DNA from 3 places in the Streptomyces sp. NPDC050416 genome. Region 3 is predicted to be linked to each of the others. Evidence: riboswitches for the same ligand, from Rfam matches in the RefSeq annotation. Region 3 holds a riboswitch; each other region holds the start of a gene.
What was found. Region 3 has a riboswitch for cobalamin ahead of ACIBL4_RS16340 (cobalamin biosynthesis protein). Riboswitches for the same ligand answer to the same signal wherever they lie in the genome.
Positions count from the first base shown of each region.

Region 1: linked by a shared signal. The riboswitch ahead of ACIBL4_RS30035 (ABC transporter substrate-binding protein) and the one ahead of ACIBL4_RS16340 (cobalamin biosynthesis protein) in region 3 are both predicted to bind cobalamin.
Region 2: linked by a shared signal. The riboswitch ahead of ACIBL4_RS18135 (energy-coupling factor ABC transporter permease) and the one ahead of ACIBL4_RS16340 (cobalamin biosynthesis protein) in region 3 are both predicted to bind cobalamin.

Region 1 covers NZ_JBITII010000011.1:84,255-90,326, forward strand. The annotation lists gene ACIBL4_RS30025 (APC family permease) at 1-1,637, opposite strand, end outside; gene ACIBL4_RS30030 (CoA-binding protein) at 1,772-2,200, opposite strand; cobalamin riboswitch at 2,282-2,472, shown strand; gene ACIBL4_RS30035 (ABC transporter substrate-binding protein) at 2,541-3,557, shown strand; gene ACIBL4_RS30040 (FecCD family ABC transporter permease) at 3,554-4,567, shown strand; gene ACIBL4_RS30045 (ABC transporter ATP-binding protein) at 4,564-5,364, shown strand; gene ACIBL4_RS30050 (hypothetical protein) at 5,935-6,072, shown strand, end outside.
Region 2 covers NZ_JBITII010000005.1:320,802-326,873, forward strand. The annotation lists gene ACIBL4_RS18125 (MDR family MFS transporter) at 1-443, shown strand, start outside; gene ACIBL4_RS18130 (serine/threonine-protein kinase) at 768-2,231, shown strand; cobalamin riboswitch at 2,300-2,507, shown strand; gene ACIBL4_RS18135 (energy-coupling factor ABC transporter permease) at 2,537-3,238, shown strand; gene ACIBL4_RS18140 (energy-coupling factor ABC transporter substrate-binding protein) at 3,235-3,609, shown strand; gene cbiQ (cobalt ECF transporter T component CbiQ) at 3,615-4,364, shown strand; gene ACIBL4_RS18150 (energy-coupling factor ABC transporter ATP-binding protein) at 4,361-5,233, shown strand; gene ACIBL4_RS18155 (amidinotransferase) at 5,253-6,072, opposite strand, start outside.
Region 3 covers NZ_JBITII010000004.1:668,302-674,373, forward strand. The annotation lists gene cobN (cobaltochelatase subunit CobN) at 1-1,400, opposite strand, end outside; gene ACIBL4_RS16335 (cobyric acid synthase) at 1,397-2,932, opposite strand; gene ACIBL4_RS16340 (cobalamin biosynthesis protein) at 2,929-3,870, opposite strand; cobalamin riboswitch at 3,969-4,103, opposite strand; gene ACIBL4_RS16345 (hypothetical protein) at 4,231-4,452, opposite strand; gene ACIBL4_RS16350 (anion permease) at 4,487-5,740, opposite strand; gene ACIBL4_RS16355 (class II aldolase/adducin family protein) at 5,956-6,072, shown strand, end outside.

The sequences.
Region 1 (6,072 bases), on a different contig from region 3:
TGTGCGGGTGCCTCGGTGACGGCCACCTCCCCGATGCTCCGCTCGATCTCCTCCGGCCGGGACGCCGACGCCCGGGCCCAGTAGTAGATCGCCAGGGAGAACACCGTGATGACCGCGATGTCCCACCACAGTCCGATGTGTCCCTGGCCGCCGAAGCCGCCCTGCCAGGAGATGACGCCCATGCCCAGCAGGTAGACCGGCAGCCACTGCGCGGGCCGCCAGTCGAGCCGGGGCGCGTCGGGCAGGCCCTTGCGGGTGGCGTACCAGGCGTATCCGCCGAGCAGGACGTAGCCGAGGACGATGGCCACACCGAGCCGCCACAGGGTGTCCCAGGTCGACCAGTAGATGATGAGGTTGGCCACGACGAACGACAGCGGGGAGACGACGTTCCCGCCGGGCAGCCGGTAGGGCCGCTCGCGGTGCGGCAGCCGGTCGGCGAAGACGCCGTACGCCAGCGGGGCGCCCGCGTACATCAGCACGCTCGCCGAGGTGATGAAGCCGACCAGCTGCTGCCAGCTCGGGAACGGCAGGAAGCAGACCACGCCGGTCACGAAGGAGATGATCAGCCCGAACCACGGCACGCCCCGCGCGTCGGTGCGCGTGAAGATCTTCGGCGCGTAGCCGTTGCGGGCCAGACCGTAGGAGACGCGGGAGGTGGCGGTGGTGTAGATCAGGCCGGTGCCGCCCGGGGAGACGACCGCGTCCAGGTAGAGCACCACGCTCAGCCAGCCCAGCCCCAGCAGGGTGGCCAGTCCCGCCCAAGGGCCGCTGATACCGGGGTAGTCGAGCTTGGTCCAGCCGTGCGCGAAGGAGGCCAGTGGCAGGGCGGCGATGAAGACGATCTGGAGCAGGACGTAGATCCCGGCTCCGATGGCGACCGAGCCGAGCGTCGCGCGGGGCAGGTCACGGGCCGGGTCGCGGCTCTCGCCCGCCAGCTGGATCGCCTGCTCGAAGCCCAGCAGGGCGAAGATGATGCCGCTGGAGCTGACGGCGCTCAGCACGCCGTGGGCGCCGAACGGGGCGAAGCCGTGCTCGGTGAAGTTGCCCGGGTGGAAGTTGCCCGCCGCGATGATGAAGATCGCGGCCAGCGGCACGGCCACCTTCCACCAGGTGGCGGCGCTGTTGGTGTGCGCCAGGAGCCGCACACCGAGGAAGTTGATCACGACGAACACGGCCATGAGGACCACGGCGACGACGAACCCGCTCGTCGTCAGCGTCCCGTCCTTGGCGTGCTGGAAGCCCTGCGCCCAGTGCCAGTGCCCGGCGTAGCCGATCATGGCCTCGACCTCGATCGGTGCCACGGTCGCCGCCTGGAGCCAGGAGAACCAGCCGAAGGACATGCCGGCCAGTCCGCCGAACGCGTAGTGCGGATACCGCGCCGTGCCGCCCGCGACCGGGAACATGCCGCCGAGTTCCGCGTGCACCAGGGCCAGCAGCACGATCCCTACCGCGCCGATCAGCCACGACAGGATCGCCGCGGGGCCGGCCGCCACGACCGCCTTCTCGGCTCCGTACAGCCACCCGGAGCCGATGATGGAACCGACCGACGCCCACATGAGCCCGATCAGTCCGACGTCCCGGCGCAGTCCGCCCGGACCCCCTTTTACCCCCGCTGCTGCCTGGTCGACGCTCACCATGAATCAAGGGGCCTCTCATAAAAGAACTCGGTGAGTTCTGCGAGCAAGAGGCCTCAGATTAGGAATCGGTCAACCGGCGGCAGAAGGCGCGTTGTGCAGCCTTGACCGGGCGCGGGCATTTCCTGGAAAGCGCTTCAGGAATTCTGTACGCGGTGATGAGGAAGTCGTGGGATCTCGATCGCCGGGCAGCGGTCCATCACCATCTCCAGGCCCGCGGCACGGGTCCGGTCGTACGCCGCCTCGTCGATGACGCCGAGCTGGAACCACACCGCCTTCGCGCCCTTCGCGACCGCCTCGTCCGCCACCGCTCCGGCGAGGTCGCTGTTCACGAACACGTCCACGACGTCCACGTCGAAGGGGATGTCCGTGAGACTGGCGTACCCCTGCTCGCCGTGCACCGTCTCCGCCTTCGGATGCACGGGCACGACGCGCTTGCCGTAGCGCTGGAGCACCTCGGCCACGCCGTAGGCCGCGCGCCGCTGGTTCGACGACAGGCCCACCACGGCCCAGGTGTCGCCGAGCTCGGTGAGGATCCTGCGGACCGTTGCCTCGTCGCCGTACACCGGTGGCCTCCTGGAGAGTCGCGGAAGAACTGTTGTCCCTACAACGGCGTACGGTGCCCGGTGATTCCCCCGCGCCCTGCGTGATAGCTTGCCGAGGCCAGTCGAACCCATGTACGTGGGTCAGGGAATCCGGTGCGAATCCGGAACTGACGCGCAGCGGTGAGGGGGACGGGCGGGGCCTCGGCCACTGGACGGCGCGTGTGACGTCCGGGAAGGCGCTCCGCACCGGACGAACCCGAGTCCGAAGACCTGCTGGCGGCCCCCGCGGCCGTACGCGGCGGGGGAGCACCGTACGACCGGGCTCCGCGATCGAGCCCTCGACGACTGAGGACTGGTTTCCGTGCCCCTCGCCCCACCCGCCCGTGCCGCCGTCCTGCTCGCGGCCGGCTCCCTGCTCCTGGCCGGCTGCGGCGACCCGCCGGCCACCACGACGAAAGCCGCGGTCACGCTCGACAACTGCGGCCACGAGGTGCGCGTCGAGGCCCCGCCGAAGCACGCCGTCTCCCTCAACCAGGGCACCACCGAGATCCTGCTCTCGCTCGGCCTCGCCGACCGTCTCGCGGGTACCGCCACCTGGACCGACCCCGTGATGAAGGGGCTGGCGAAGGCCAACGCGAAGGTGCCGCGCATCGCCGACGACAACCCGTCCTTCGAACGGGTCCTGGACACCGGCCCCGACTTCGTCGCGGCGTCCTTCGTCTCCACCCTCGGCCGGGGCGGCGTCGCCACCCGCGAGCAGTTCGAGAAGCTCGGCGTACCCACGTACGTCTCCCCGTCGGACTGCGCCGGCAAGGACAACTCCGGCGACGGGGACGGCGCGCGCGACAAGGCGCTGGGCATCGACACCGTCTACGGCGAAGTGCGCGACCTGGCCACCGTGTTCGGGGTGCCGGAACGGGGCGACAAGCTCGTGGCCTCCCTCCAGCGGCGCATGGCGAAGGCCACGCGGGACGTCCACGCCTCCGACGTCACGCTCCTGTACTGGTTCGCCAACTCCGAGTCGCCCTACATGGCGGGCTGTTGCGGAGCGCCCGGCATCATCACCCGGGCCCTCGGCGTGAAGAACGTCTTCGACGACACGCACGAGGAGTGGCCCCAGATCAACTGGGAGACGGTCGCCGAACGCGACCCCGACGTCCTCGTCATCGGCGACCTCACCCGCACGTCGCAGACCGCCGAGTCGGCCGCGAAGAAGATCGCCTTCCTGGAGTCCAACCCGGTCACCAGGAACATGGACGCGGTCAGGCACAAGCGGTACGTGCTGCTCAGCGGGCAGGCCATGAACCCGACCATCCGCACGGTCGAGGGCGTGGAACAGGTCGCCGCCAAACTGCGCGACTTCGGGCTCGTGAAGTGACCGTCCGCGGGCTCGGGTTCGGTGCCGCGGGGGTCCTGCTGCTGGCCGCCTCCCTTGCCCTGGCCATCACCGTCGGCCCGGCCGACATCCGGATCGCGGACGTCTGGTCCGCCGTCGCGGCCCACCTCGGGCTCGGCAGCTCGGACCTGACGCCGATCCGCGACGGCATCGTCTGGCAGCTGCGGCTGCCGCGCACCCTGCTCGCGGCCGTGTGCGGGGCCGGACTGGCCGTCTGCGGGGCGGTGATGCAGTCGCTGCTGCGCAACCCGCTCGCCGACCCGTTCGTGCTCGGGGTGTCCTCCGGCGCCTCCACCGGCGCGGTCGTGGTCGTCGTCCTGGGCGTGGGCGGCGGCGCCGTCTCGGTGCCCGCGGGAGCTTTCCTCGGCGCCCTGGTGTCCTTCGCGCTGGTGCTGCTGCTCAGCCACACCCTCGGCGGCACCACCGACCGGGTCGTCCTCGCGGGCGTCGCCGCCATGCAGCTCTTCTCCGCGCTCACCTCGTTCGTCGTGATGACGGCCGCCGACGCCGAGACGACCCGGGGCGTGCTGTTCTGGCTCCTCGGCTCGCTCGGCGGGGCGGGCTGGACCGACGTGTGGCTGTGCCTGGCCGTCCTGGCCGTGGCGTTGGTGGTGTGCCTGTCGTACGCCCGTACCCTCGACGCCTTCGCCTTCGGGCAGGACGCGGCGGCAGCGCTCGGGGTGTCCGTGGCCCGCACCCGCCTGGTGCTGCTGTGCGTCACGGCCCTGCTCACGGCCGCGCTGGTCAGCTCGGCCGGGGCGATCGGCTTCGTCGGACTGGTCCTGCCGCACGCCGCGCGGGCCCTGGCCGGTCCCGGGCACGCCCGGCTGCTTCCGGTCACGGCCCTCGCCGGAGCGGTGTTCCTGGTGTGGGTGGACACGCTCGCCCGTACGGTGCTGGATCCTCAGGAGGTGCCGGTGGGAGTCGTGACGTCGCTGATCGGGGTGCCGGCGTTCGTGGTGGTGCTGTACCGGACGCGGAGGGTGCGGTGAGCGGGGCGGGCGCGGCGAAGAGCGGTGCCGGGCTGCGGGCCGACCGGGTCGGTCGCCGTGCCGACGGGCGTCTCCTCCTCGACGGTGTCGTCCTCGCGCCCGAGACCGGCTCCACCGTCGGAGTCCTCGGCCCGAACGGCTCCGGCAAGTCCACGCTGCTGCGGCTGCTGGCGGGGCTGCTCACGCCGACCGCCGGAGTCGTCACCCTCGACGGCACGCCGCTGGGCGACCTGCCCCGCCGCACCGTCGCCCGCCGCATCGCCGTGGTCGAGCAGCAGGCCGACACACAGGTCGAGTTGACGGTGGTGGACGTCGTACGGCTGGGCCGCGTGCCGCACCGCCGTGCCTGGACGCCCGGCTCGGTGGACGACGAACGGGCCGTGCGCGAGGCCCTGGAGCACGCCGGCCTCGCCGACCGCGCCGACCAGCCCTGGCACACCCTCTCGGGCGGCGAACGCCAGCGGGTGCAGATCGCCCGCGCGCTCGCCCAGGAACCCCGCGAACTCCTCCTGGACGAGCCGACGAACCACCTCGACATCCACCACCAGCTCGACCTGCTCGCCCTGGTCACCGGCCTCCCGGTCACCACCGTCGTCGCCCTGCACGACCTCAACCTCGCGGCGATGTACTGCGACGAGGTCGTCGTCCTGAGCGCCGGGCGGGTCGTGGCGGGTGGCCCTCCCGGCGATGTCCTGACCGAGGAACTCATCGCCGAGGTGTACGGCGTAAAGGCCGCCGTCACCCGTGACGGCCCCGAGCAGCGGCCGCATGTGCGGTTCCTGGGAACGGTGGGCTGAGGGGCCGGTCGGGCTGGGCGGTAGGCGGACTGAGTGGACGAATCACGCCACGGTGGTTCGAGCGGTCCGGGTGACGGGCGGTTGGGCGGCGGACGGCTGGGCGGCGGACGGTTCGAGCGGTTCGGGTGACGGACGGCCGGGCGGCGGACGGCTGGGCGGTGCGCGGCCGGTGCGTTGTGGGCGGGGCGTTCGCGTCACGGTGGCCCGACCGGCCGGGGTGTCATCGGCCGGGCGCTTCTGGGCGTGGTGGTCGGGTTCGGTGGGTGGGTCGTCGGTGGGGGTGGCTTGCGCCGTGGTGGCCTGGCCTGGCGGGTGGGTTGTGGGTGGGCGGCTTCCGGTGTGGTGGTCGGGTTCGGTGGGTGCCTCGCCGGTGGCCTGGTCCGGCGGGCCTTTCGTTGGTGGGCGGTTTCGGGCAGCGTGTCCGACGGACCGGCGCGCCGGTCGTGGGGCGATTCCCGCCTCGGTGACCTGGTCCGTCCGGCGCGCCATTGGTGGGGTGTTCCCGCCACGGTGGCCGGAAAAAGCCGCACATGCCTGCGTGGGCCCGCCCACCCGGCCTACGCTCGCCTCGTGCTGCGCATCATCGACGCCCGGACCGGCGAGCCGGTCGAAGCCGCCCCGGCCCGCCGGGGCCTGACCCGTGTCGAAGTGCACGCGCCCGGCTCCGATCTGACCGATCTGCGGGTGCTGCTCGTGGCGGACCTGCTC
Region 2 (6,072 bases), on a different contig from region 3:
TGTTCGCCCAGATGCCCGTGACCCGCTGGGCGGGCGACCGGCTCGACCTGCGCCGCTCCATGACCGCCGGGCTGCTGCTGATCGCGTCGGGTTTCGCGGTGGTGGCCGCGGCGCGCCCCGCGGGCTGGACGGGTACGGCCGGGCTGCTGCCGGCGGCGGGTTTCGTCGTGCTGCTCACGGTGGGGCAGATGCTGGTCGTGCCCGCCGCCCGCGCCTGGGTGCCCGACCTCGCCGAGGAGGGCCGGATCGGCCTCTACATGGGTGCGCTGTCGTCCGTCTCGGGCCTGATCGTCCTCGCGGGCAGCGCGGCCACCGGCTCCCTCCTCGACGCGGGCCTCCCGGCCGCCGTGCCCTGGCTGCTCCTCGCGGCCGTACCCGCCCTGGCGGTGGCACTGCTGCCGCGCCGCGAGAAGCGGCCGCGGGGGGCGGCAGCGGCGGCCTGACGACAGGCGCGTGCGCAGGGAAGCGAGGGAGGAGAGGGGAGGAGAGGGGAGGAGAGGGAAGGGACAGCGGCGGCGCGGCCGGCGTACGGAGGCACGGGGGACGGTGTCGGCAACCACACGCGCCGCGCCGTCACCCCAGGCGGGATGCTGCTGCGCTCCCCGGTTTCCGGGACCGTGCCGTCCCACGACACCGCACCGGGGAACGGTGGTCACGCGGCGCCAGTATCCTGGGTCGGCTGCGGCACCCACCAATCAACCCCCGCTCCGACGCGGGGAGTTGCGGGCTGCGGCGAGGACCTTCCCACGAGCATAGGACGAGGACGAGTGCTGCTAGCGGGCCGCTACCGGCTGGACGTTGAGATCGGGCGCGGCGGAATGGGAGAGGTCTGGCGTGCGTACGACGAGACGCTCGCCAGAGCGGTGGCCGTCAAGCTGCTGCTGCCTCAGGACACCGATGCCACGGCGGCCTCCCGGTTCCGTCTGGAGGCGCAGACGGCCGGGCGTCTCAACCACCCCAACGTGGTCGGGGTCCTGGACTTCGGCGAGTACGACAACCGGCTGTACCTGGTAATGGAGCTGGTCGAGGGCGACAGCCTCGCCCGGGTGCTGTCCGCCTCCGGCGCGCTCCCCGCCGAGCAGGTGGCCCGACTCGCCGCGCAGGCCGCCGCCGGACTCGCCGCCGCGCACCAGCAGGGCATCGTGCACCGGGACGTCAAACCCGCCAACCTCCTGCTGGACGCGGGCGGCACCCTCAAGATCGGCGACTTCGGCATCGCGCGTTTCCTCGACGACCCGGGCGCCGCGCTCACCGCCACCGGCCAGATCGTCGGTACCGGCCTCTACCTCGCGCCCGAACGGGCCCTGGGCCGGCCCGCGGGTCCCGCCTCCGACATGTACTCCCTGGGGTGCGTGCTCTACCAGCTCCTCAGCGGCCGCCCGCCCTTCCAGGCGGACACCGCCGTCGCGCTCCTGCACCAGCATCTCGACAACGCCCCCGTACCGCCCCGGGAACTCGGTGTCGCCGGTCTGCCGCCGGCCTTCGAGAGCTACCTCCTCGCCCTGCTCGCCAAGCAGCCCGAGGACCGGCCCACGGCGCAGCAGGCTGCCGAGTGGTTCGCCGGCGGCGCCTGGCGGGGGCTGCCCGAGCCGCTGCCGGAGGCGGTGTCGCCGGGGTCTGCCTCCGGCAGCGGGCCTTACGCGGCGTCCCCGGGGCCGGCCGCCGCGACCGGGCCGTACCCGGCGTCCCCGGGGCCGTCCTCCGGGCCGGGACCGTATGCGGCGGCCGGCACCGGCGCCCCGACCGCGCACGCGCTGCCCACGGGGTCCCGCACCGCCCCGGGCGGGCGTTCCCGTCGCGCCGCGCCCCGAGACGGTCTCGGCAACCACCGGAGAACGGCCGCGGCGGTGGCCGCGGCGGCCGTCTTCCTCGCCGCGATGCTCGCCGGCATGCAGTGGTTCTCGCCCGACGACACCGCGACGGAGGGCACGGAACCCGACGCGTCCCCGTCCGCGAGCAGCCCGGCCGCCCCCTCGCCCGGCGACTCCGCCGACTCACCTGGTTCCGCACCGGCGGCCGCCACGACTCCGGCCGCCGGCACAGTGGCCGATGTCACCCCCTCCCCCAAGGCACCCGACGCCCCGACCCTCGCCGAACCGACGCCCGGCCCCACCAGCCCGACTCCGGAGGTGAGCGGCAGCCCGCCGGAGAAGGCCGACAAGCCCCGGCAGGAACAGCCTCCGGGGTCCGGGGAGAAAGGGGAGGACGAGGGCGACGAGGGTGACGACTGAGCCCTCCCGCGCCGGTGTGCGAGCGGTCGCCCCTTCACGCGCCCCCTCGCGCGCCCCCTCGGCTGGCTTGTCATGGCCCTTATCTCGGCATTACTGTCACCACGCCTTGGTGAACGGGAAATCCGGTGTGATGCCGGTGCGGCCCTCGCCACTGTGATCGGGAAGTCCGGCTCCGGCCCTGACGGGCAGCCACTGGGTCCTCAGGGACCCGGGAAGGCGGAGTACGGGCGGTGGGACCCGTGAGCCAGGAGACCGGCCAAGGCGCGTCAACCATCCACGAGGTGCTGGAGAGGGTCCGCTGAGCCATGCACATTGCCGAGGGTTTCCTTCCTCCGGCGCACGCCGTCGCCTGGGGCGTCGCGTCCGCGCCGTTCGTCCTCCACGGAGTCCGGTCGCTCACCCGTGAGGTGCGCGAGCACCCCGAGAGCACCCTGCTCCTCGGCGCCTCCGGCGCCTTCACGTTCGTCCTGTCCGCGCTGAAACTGCCGTCCGTCACCGGCAGTTGCTCCCATCCCACCGGCACGGGCCTGGGGGCCATCCTGTTCCGGCCGCCCGCCATGGCGGTGCTGGGCACCATCACCCTGCTCTTCCAGGCGCTGCTGCTCGCGCACGGCGGTCTGACCACGCTCGGCGCCAACGTCTTCTCCATGGCGATCGCCGGCCCCTGGGCGGGCTACGCGGTGTACCGGCTGCTGCGCCGCTACGGCGTGCCGCTGATGGTCGCCGTGTTCTCCGCCGCGTTCGTCGCCGACCTGTCCACCTACTGCGTCACGAGCGTGCAGCTGGCGCTCGCGTTCCCCGACCCGGGCAGCGGGTTCCTGGGCGCGCTCGGCAAGTTCGGCTCCATCTTCGCCGTCACCCAGATCCCGCTCGCGGTGAGCGAGGGACTGCTGACGGTGCTCGTGATGCGGCTGCTGGTGCAGTCCAGCAAGGGCGAACTGACCCGGCTGGGTGTGCTCCTCGCCGACAAGCAGTCCCGCAGCGAGACCCAGGAGGTGGCCCGATGAGCAGGAACACCAAGATCAATCTCGTGCTGCTGCTCGCCGTGGCCGCGCTCGCCGTGCTGCCGCTCGCGCTCGGCCTCGGCGACCACAAGAAGGAGCCGTTCACGGGCGCCGACGGCGAGGCGGAGACGGCGATCACCGAGATCGAGCCGGACTACAAGCCCTGGTTCTCGCCCCTGTACGAACCGCCGTCCGGTGAGATCGAGTCGGCGCTGTTCTCCCTCCAGGCGGCCCTCGGCTCAGGTGTCCTCGCCTACTACTTCGGACTGCGCCGGGGCAGGCGGCAGGGTGAGCGGCGGGCGCTGGAGCGGGAGCGGGACCCCGGGAACCCGGCGGACGGTACCGCCGAGGAGTCCACGGCCGAAGGGGCCTGAGCCGCGTGCTGCCGATCGACGCGGCGGCGCACAGCAGTCGCTGGCGCCACCGCCATCCCGTGGACAAGGCCGTGCTCGGGCTGGGTCTGACCCTCCTGGCGATCTCGCTGCCGCCCTGGCCGGGCGCGGCTCTGGTGCTGCTGACCGCCCTGGTGGTGCTGCTGGGTCCGGCGGGCGTGCCCTGGCTCCGGCTGTGGCGGGCCTACCGGGTGCCGCTGGGCTTCTGCGTGACCGGCGCGCTGACGCTCCTCGTTCAGGTCGGCGGGCCGGGCGGCTTCGTCTCCCTCGCCGGTGACGGGCCGGTCCGGGCCGGGGAGTTGCTGCTGCGCACCTCGGCGGCCTCCCTGGGGGTGCTGCTGTTCGCGTTCACCACTCCCATGTCCGACCTGCTGCCGCGGCTGGTCCGGGCCGGAGTGCCCGCGCCGGTCGTCGACGTGGCGCTCGTGACGTACCGGATGAGCTTCCTGCTGCTGGACTCCGTGCGCCGCGTCCGTGACGCGCAGGCCGCCCGGCTCGGGCACACCACGCGGGCCGCCGCCTGGCGGTCCCTGGGCGGTCTCGGCGCCACCGCGTTCGTCCGGGCCTTCGACCGGGCGGTCCGCCTCCAGGCCGGTCTCGCCGGGCGCGGCTACGACGGCACCCTGCGCGTCCTGGTGCCCGAGGCCCGTGTCTCCGTCCGCTTCACGGCCGCCAGTTGCGTGCTCCTCGCGGCGCTGGCCGTCCTCACCTTCGTACTGGAAAGGTCGCTGACATGAGCGAGCCCGCCCTCGTCGCCCTGCGGGGCGCGTCCTTCGCCTACGAGGACGGCCCGGCCGTGCTCAGCGGCCTCGACTTCGAGATCCGCGAGGGGCGCGCGCTCGCGCTGCTCGGCCGCAACGGCAGCGGCAAGACCACGCTGATGCGGCTCCTCAGCGGCGGACTGCGGCCCCGCGAGGGCCGGTTGACGGTCGACGGGCAGCCGGTGACGTACGACCGCAAGGGCCTGACCAGGCTGCGGACGACCGTCCAGCTGGTGGTGCAGGACCCGGACGACCAGCTCTTCGCGGCGTCCGTCGAGCAGGACGTGTCGTTCGGGCCGCTGAACCTGGGCCTGGACGACGCGGACGTGCGGGCGCGGGTGGCGGAGGCGCTCGCCGCCCTGGACATCACCGCCCTGGCCGACCGGCCCACCCATCTGCTCTCCTACGGGCAGCGCAAGCGCACCGCCATCGCGGGCGCGGTCGCCATGCGGCCCCGTGTCCTCATCCTCGACGAGCCGACGGCCGGGCTCGACCCCGACGGCCAGGAACGGCTCCTCACCACGCTCGACGGTCTCCGTGGGGCCGGCACCACGGTGGTGATGGCCACCCACGACGTCGACCTCGCGCTGCGCTGGGCCGACGACGCGGCGCTCCTCACCCCGTCCGGAGTCCGCACCGGGCCCGCTCCCGTGGCACTGGCCCGTCCCGACCTTCTCCGGGAGGCGGGCCTGCGACTGCCGTGGGGAGCCGCCGCGACGGAACTCCTCCGGGCGCAGGGGTGGCTGACGGGCACGGAGCCGGGGCCGCGGACGCCTGCGGAACTCGCCGCCCTCGCGGCCGGGCGGCTGGGCGCGCCTGGAGTCCGAGGGGCGCGCGGAGGCTGAGGGCGCCCGGAGGCCTCCGTCAGTCGAAGTAGGACTCGAGTGAGCCGCGGCGCCGGATGTCGAGCGTCGCGCAGTGGAACGAGCCGCCGAACGGCGCGTAGTGCAGCAGGTCGCACGGGATCGGCTCGAAACCCCACTTCTCCAGGGCGCGCAGCATGCCGGTGTGATGCCGCTCCGCGATCACCCGCCGTTCGTCGATCATGAGCACGTTCATGCTGAGCCACTTGCCGCACATCGACGTGACCTTGAGCAGCGTCTCGTCGATGGGGTCGGGCTCGGGGGCGACCAGGACGTCCCAGGAGCTCAGGACGCCGGGCAGCCGGTCGACGTCGATGTACTCGGGGTTGACCAGCACCTTTCCTGGCGCGAGCAGGACGAACGTCGTGTCGATGTGCATGGGCGTGCGGCAGCGGCTCTCGATCTCGTGGATGCGGTACCCCGGCCCGAGATGGCGGCGCAGCCAGTCGATGCCCATCCGGTTGGTGACGTTGCTGCGGGTGACGAACAGGTCCCGCCCGGCCCGGACGAAGTCCGCCGCGTCGAAGACCGGCTCGAACTCGGTGAGGATGTACCGCATGGGCTCGCCGTCCTTCGGGACCTGGAAGTCCGGATCGAACAGTTCGTCCGTGAGCTGCGGCTTGGGTGCCGCCGTCCAGCGCGCGCCGCGGCGGAAGTAGTCCTTGAGGAGCGGGCGGTAGGAGTGGGTCTCGAAGTACCGGCACGGCCAGGCCATCGGCGTTTCGATGATCTCGTCGCCGATCACGAGCATGCTGTCCCGCGGACAGGTGTTGCAGAAGCCCCGGGAGGACCAGTCGGGGGTGGCGAAGCGGCGCCGGTGG
Region 3 (6,072 bases):
CCGCGCGGCGGCTGGATCATCACGACGACGTTCCCGAACCGCAGGGACGCCAGCACGATGTCGTCCCCGTCGACGTAGAGGCCGCCCGGTGGCTCGCCCCACGCCTCGGTCATGGCGTCCCTCAGCTCTGGGTCGAGCTGGTCGAACCAGGCCCGGTAGTCCGCCAGCGGCACCCGCGCGGGCGCGGCGGCCAGCTGCTCGTCCGTCAGCCACTCCACGTCGTGCCCGCCGGCCTCGATGAGCCGGTGGATCAGCTCGTCACCGCCCTCGGGGTACTCGGTGAGGCCGTACCCGGCGTCCCTGAGGGCGTCCAGCACCCGCACGGCCGAGGCCGGGGTGTCCAGTCCGACGGCGTTGCCGACCCGCGAGTGCTTGGTCGGGTAGGCGGTGAAGACGAGCGCGACCTTCTTCTCGGCGTTCGCTTTGTGCTTCAACCGCGCGTGCCGTACGGCGATCCCGGCGACCCGCGCGGCCCGCTCCGGGTCGGCGACGTACACGGGCACGTCGTCCGCGCCCTGTTCCTTGAACGAGAACGGCACGGTGATCAGCCGCCCGTCGAACTCCGGGATCGCCACCTGCATCGCGGCGTCCATGGGGGACAGGGCTGCGTCGGACGCTTCCCAGGCGCTCCGTGAGGACGTCAGGCACAGCCCTTGCAGCACGGGGATGTTCAGCTCGGCGAGGGCGCCGATGTCCCAGGACTCCTCGTCACCGCCCGCCGAGGCCTGCGAGGCGTGGGTGCCGCCGGCGGCGAGGACGGTGGCGACGAGGGCGTCCGCCCGCCCGAGGATCTCGTACAGCCCCGCGTCGGCCCCGCGCAGCGAACCGCAGTACACGGGGAGCGCGTTGGCGCCCCGCGCCTCGATCGCGTCGCACAGGGTGTCCACGAAGGCGGTGTTGCCGCTCAGCTCGTGCGCCCGGTAGAAGAGCACGCCGACGGTCGGGCGGCCCTCGACCTGGGCGCGCTCGCCCCGGACGCCGTACTCCGGCATCCGCTGCGGCGCGGCGAAGCCCTCGCCCGTGAGCAGCACGGTGTCGGACAGGAACCGCGCCAGCTCGGTGAGGTTGGCCGGCCCGCCCTCCACGAGGTACTTCAGCGCCTCCGCGACGACACCGGCCGGCACCGACGACTCGGCCATCAGCTCCGCGTCGGGCACGGCCTCGCCGCCCAGCAGCACGGTCGGGACACCGGACGCCTTCAGCGCGGCGAGCCCGTCCTCCCAGGCCCGCTTGCCGCCGAGCAGCCGCACGACGGCGATGTCCGCGCCGTCGAGCAGGGCCGGAAGCTCCTCCTGGACGTCCACGCGGGTCGGGTTGCCGATCCGGTACGAGGCTCCGGCGGCGGCCCGGGCCGCCAGCAGGTCGGTGTCGGCGGTCGACAACAACAACACAGTGCTCATGCGGGCGCTCCCGGTGGAATGAAGGGCAGTCCTCGCGGCGCGCCCGACTCGATGAGCCGCCACAGCGCGTCCGTGTCCGCGTGCTGTTCGATCAGGTCGCCGAGCCGGTCGAGCTGCTCCTCGCGCAGCGCGGCGAACGAGGTGTCCGGCGCCGGCACGAAGCGGCGCCCCGCGGCGGCCGCCACCTCGCGCAGGAAGGCCCGCCGGAACCCGTCCGACTCCAGCGAGCCGTGCCAGTGCGTGCCCCAGGTCTGGCCGACCCGGCAGCCGTCCAGGCTGTGTCCATGGTCATCAGAGATGAACGCGTCCCCTCCGGTGACGTCGGCGACCCCGTGATGGATCTCGTAGCCCTCCACGCGCTCCCCGAGGGCCTCGCCCTCCGGCCGCGTGAGGGTCTTCTCGCGGGCGAACCGCACCCGCACGGGCAGGACCCCGAGCCCCTCGACATGCCCCCGGCGGCTCTCCACGTCGTCCTCGATGTGCTCGCCGAGGATCTGGAAGCCGCCGCAGATCCCGAGGACGGGCCGCTGCTCGGCGGCCCTGCGGACCAGGGCCTCGGCGAGCCCCCGCTCCCGCAGCCACTCCAGCGCACGGACGGTCCCCCGGGTCCCGGGCACGATGACGAGGTCGGCGTCGGCGAGTTCCTCCGGCCGGTCCACGAACCGCACCACGACACCCGGTTCGGCGGCCAGCGCGTCCACGTCCGTGAAGTTGGACATGAGCGGAACGGCGCACACGGCGACGCGCAGCACGTCCTCGCCGACCGGCGGGGCGACGACGGACTCCCGGACCGTCCCCCGCAGGGAGACGCGCAGCCCGTCCTCCTCGTCGATCCCCAGCCCGTGCCGGAAGGGCAGGACACCGTACGTACGCCGCCCGGTGAGGCCCTGCAACATGTCGAGCCCCGGCTCCAGCAGGGAGACGTCCCCCCGGAACTTGTTCACGAGGAACCCGGCGACGCACTCCTGGTCCTCGCGCGACAGCAGCGCCACGGTCCCGAAGAACGAGGCGAAGACACCGCCCCGGTCGATGTCGCCGACGACGAGCACAGGGAGCCCGGCGTTGCGGGCGATCCCCATGTTGACGATGTCCGTCCGCCGCAGATTGATCTCGGCCGGACTGCCCGCCCCCTCACAGATCACCGCGTCATACGTGCCCCGCAACTGCTCCAGGCAGTCCAGCACGGTTCCGAGCAGCTTCTGCTGCCGTCCGCCGTGGTACCCGCGTGCGCTGAGCTCCCCGACCGGCTTGCCCAGCAGCACGACCTGGCTGCTGCTCTCGCCGCCGGGCTTGAGCAGCACCGGGTTCATCAGCGCCGTCGGCTCGACGCGGCAGGCCTGCGCCTGCATGGCCTGCGCCCGGCCGATCTCGGCGCCCTCCTTGGTCACGAAGGAGTTGAGGGACATGTTCTGCGCCTTGAAGGGCGCGACCTTGACGCCCTGCCGCACCAGCCACCGGCAGATCCCGGCGGTCACGACGCTCTTGCCTGCGTCGGACGTGGTGCCGGCGACCAGAAGCCCACCGCCCGTCATGACGTACGCCCTTTCGCGATGCGGCGCGCGGCGGCACAGACGCCGAGCGCGAGCCAGCCGACACGCCTGGACAGCCGTACGGCCCGTTCGATGTCCCGGGTGGCGACGGCGCGCCCGGCCCTGTTGAGCACGGGCCGGTGCTCGACGCGCCCGCCGTACGCCAGGGTCCCACCCAGCCGCACCCCGAGCGCCCCCGCGAACGAGGCCTCCACGGGCCCGGCGTTGGGGCTCGGATGCCGGTCGGCGTCGGCACGCCAGGCGCGCACCGCTCCCCGGGGATCGTCTCCTGCCAGGGCCGCGAGCACGGCGGTCAGCCGGGCCCCAGGCCAGCCCGCGAGATCGTCCAGCCGCGCGGAGGCCCACCCGTAGCGCCGGTACCGGGCCGACTTGTGCCCGACCATGGCGTCGAGGGTGTTGACGGCCCGGAACCCGAGGAGCCCCGGCACACCGCCGACGGCCCCCCACACCAGTGCCCCCACGACCGCGTCGGAGGTGTTCTCGGCGACGGACTCGACCACGGCCCGGGCGATCCCGTCGGCGTCGAGCGCCTGCGGATCCCGCCCGCACAGATGCGGCAGCCGCGCCCGGGCGCCGTCGACGTCCCCCGCCTCCAGGGCACGCCCGATGGCCCGTGCCTCCCGCGCGAGCGAAGTCCCCCCGACCACGGCCCAGGTGGCGGCACCGGTCAGTGCCACGGAGGCGACAGGGAAGTTCCGCACGGCGCGCGCGGCGACGCCCCCGAGCGCGAGGGCTCCTCCGGCGCACACCACGGTGTGCAGCGCGCCCCACCCCCGGTGGTCCCGCCACAACATCCGTTCCACGGCGCCCGCGGCCCGCCCGAACACGGCGACCGGATGCCCCCGGCGGGGATCGCCGAGCAGCAGGTCACCGATCAGACCGGCGGCGGCGCCGTACGCGAAGACGCGACCGGCACCCATGGGCTCAGCCGGCCGCGGGGGCGGGCAGGGGTGGGGTAATGAACCTCGATCGGCAGCCGCGCATGGCGATATGTCCTCACTCAGGGTGTCCACGCCCTGGTTCGACTAGACCGGCGGTGAGAGTTCCTGGCTCCCGGGGATTGCTACCCCGGTGACAGTGGCGGGACCGCGCCGGACTTCCACCGGCTTCCTCTCCTGCCGCCGTTGATGGCCCCGGCAGTCCACCACGGCCGGGTTCAGCCGTCAACTTGCCGTTGACCTGCGAGGGGAGAGTGTGCAGAAGCCCACACCGCCCCCCGCACACGACAACCGGGCGGCACAGAACCGAAGTCCCGAACCGCCCGGCGGAAGTGACCGTGGTCAGGCCACGATCAGATAGATCCCATAGCCCACGGCCGCCGCACACGCCGCGAAGCACGCGTACGCGCCCGTCACGGCAAGTCCCGCGGAGCCGCCGGCGGCCACCGCCCGCTCGCGGCGGGACAGGCCGGTGATGCCGAGGGTGAACAGGCCCACGAGGGCCACGGTGACCACGAGGCTGACGCCGAAGACGGAACCGAGGGCCGCCCAGTCGATCTTCATATCGGAGACTCTTCCTTGTTACCGGTCGGCGGGGTCAGACCGTGGTGGTCGTCGAGGGCGTCCGCTCGGCGGCGGCCTGGGCCGGGAACGACGGCAACGGGTCCTCCGTCGCCTCCGTCACCGTGCCGGCCGGCGGCGGCGTCACCGCGGCCATCGCCGCGGTCACCACACCGGCCGGCTCCGCCGCGTCGGCGTCGTTGACGTTGGTGTGGTCGACGACCTCACGCCGCGAGAGCTTCCAGATCGCCGCGCTGGAGGCGACGAGGAAGACGGCCACCACCGCGGTGCCCCAGCTGCCGAAGCCGGTGACGTACTCGGCGAGCGCGCCCACCAAGGCCGCCGCCGGCAGCGTCAGGCCCCACGCGACGAACATCCGCGTCGCCGTCGACCAGCGGACGACACCGCCCTTGCGGCCGAGCCCCGCGCCCATCACCGAGCCGGAGACGGAGTGGGTGGTGGAGAGGGAGAAGCCGATGTGCGAGGAGGCCAGGATGACCGTGGCCGCGCTGGTCTGGGCGGCGAAGCCCTGCTGCGGCTGGAGGTCCGTCAGGCCCTTGCCCATGGTGCGGATGATGCGCCAGCCACCGAGGTACGTGCCGAGCGCGATGGCGAGACCCGCCGAGAGGATGACCCAGGTGGGCGGGTCGGAGTCGGGGGCGACGGCGCCGCCGGCGACCAGGGCGAGGGTGATGACACCCATCGTCTTCTGGGCGTCGTTCGTGCCGTGGGCCAGCGAGACGAGGCCCGCGGAGGCGATCTGGCCGGCCCGGTAGCCCTTCTCGGAGGCCTTGCCGTCGGCCTTCTTGCCGAGGGAGTACGTCAGCCGGGTCGCGAGCATCGCCGCGATGCCCGCGACCAGCGGGGCGGCGATCGCCGGGATCAGCACCTTGGTGACCAGCACGTCGCCGTGGACAGCGCCGACGCCCGCCGAGGCGATCGTGGCGCCGATCAGGCCGCCCATCAGGGCGTGCGAGGAGCTCGACGGCAAGCCGACCAGCCAGGTCAGCAGGTTCCAGAGGATCGCGCCGACCAGGGCGGCGAAGATGACCTCGGGACGGATGCCGGTCTCGTCGACGAGACCCTTGGAGATCGTGTTGGCGACTTCCACCGACAGGAAGGCGCCGACCAGGTTGAGGACGGCGGACATGGCGACGGCGACCTTGGGCCGCATGGCGCCCGTGGAAATGGTCGTGGCCATCGCGTTCGCCGTGTCGTGGAAACCGTTCGTGAAATCGAACGCGAGTGCGGTTACCACCACAATCGCGAGGATCAGCGAGAAGCTTTCCATTTACCCAGGCAATCGTTCGAGGTCATTGGCTCGTCGAACGTAGGTAACCCGAGTGAACGGAAGATGAACTGAGGGGGGCGCATGGGTGTCCGCAATCGAGGTTTAGGGTTCCGCCGTGGGGGCGGGGTGGTATGCACCTTTTCGTATACACGGCTTCCGGCCTGAAGCGGACCCGCCCTGCGGCGCGTTGAGGGCCCGCCTGGCAGGATCGCCGCATGGCTGAGCAGCGAGGCGACGGGCGGGACGTGCGGGACGTGGGGGAGTCGCGGCGCAGAGGCGTGCGCCCCGAGGAGGCGGGCGCCTGGGAGGAACTCGTCACGACCGCCCGCCGG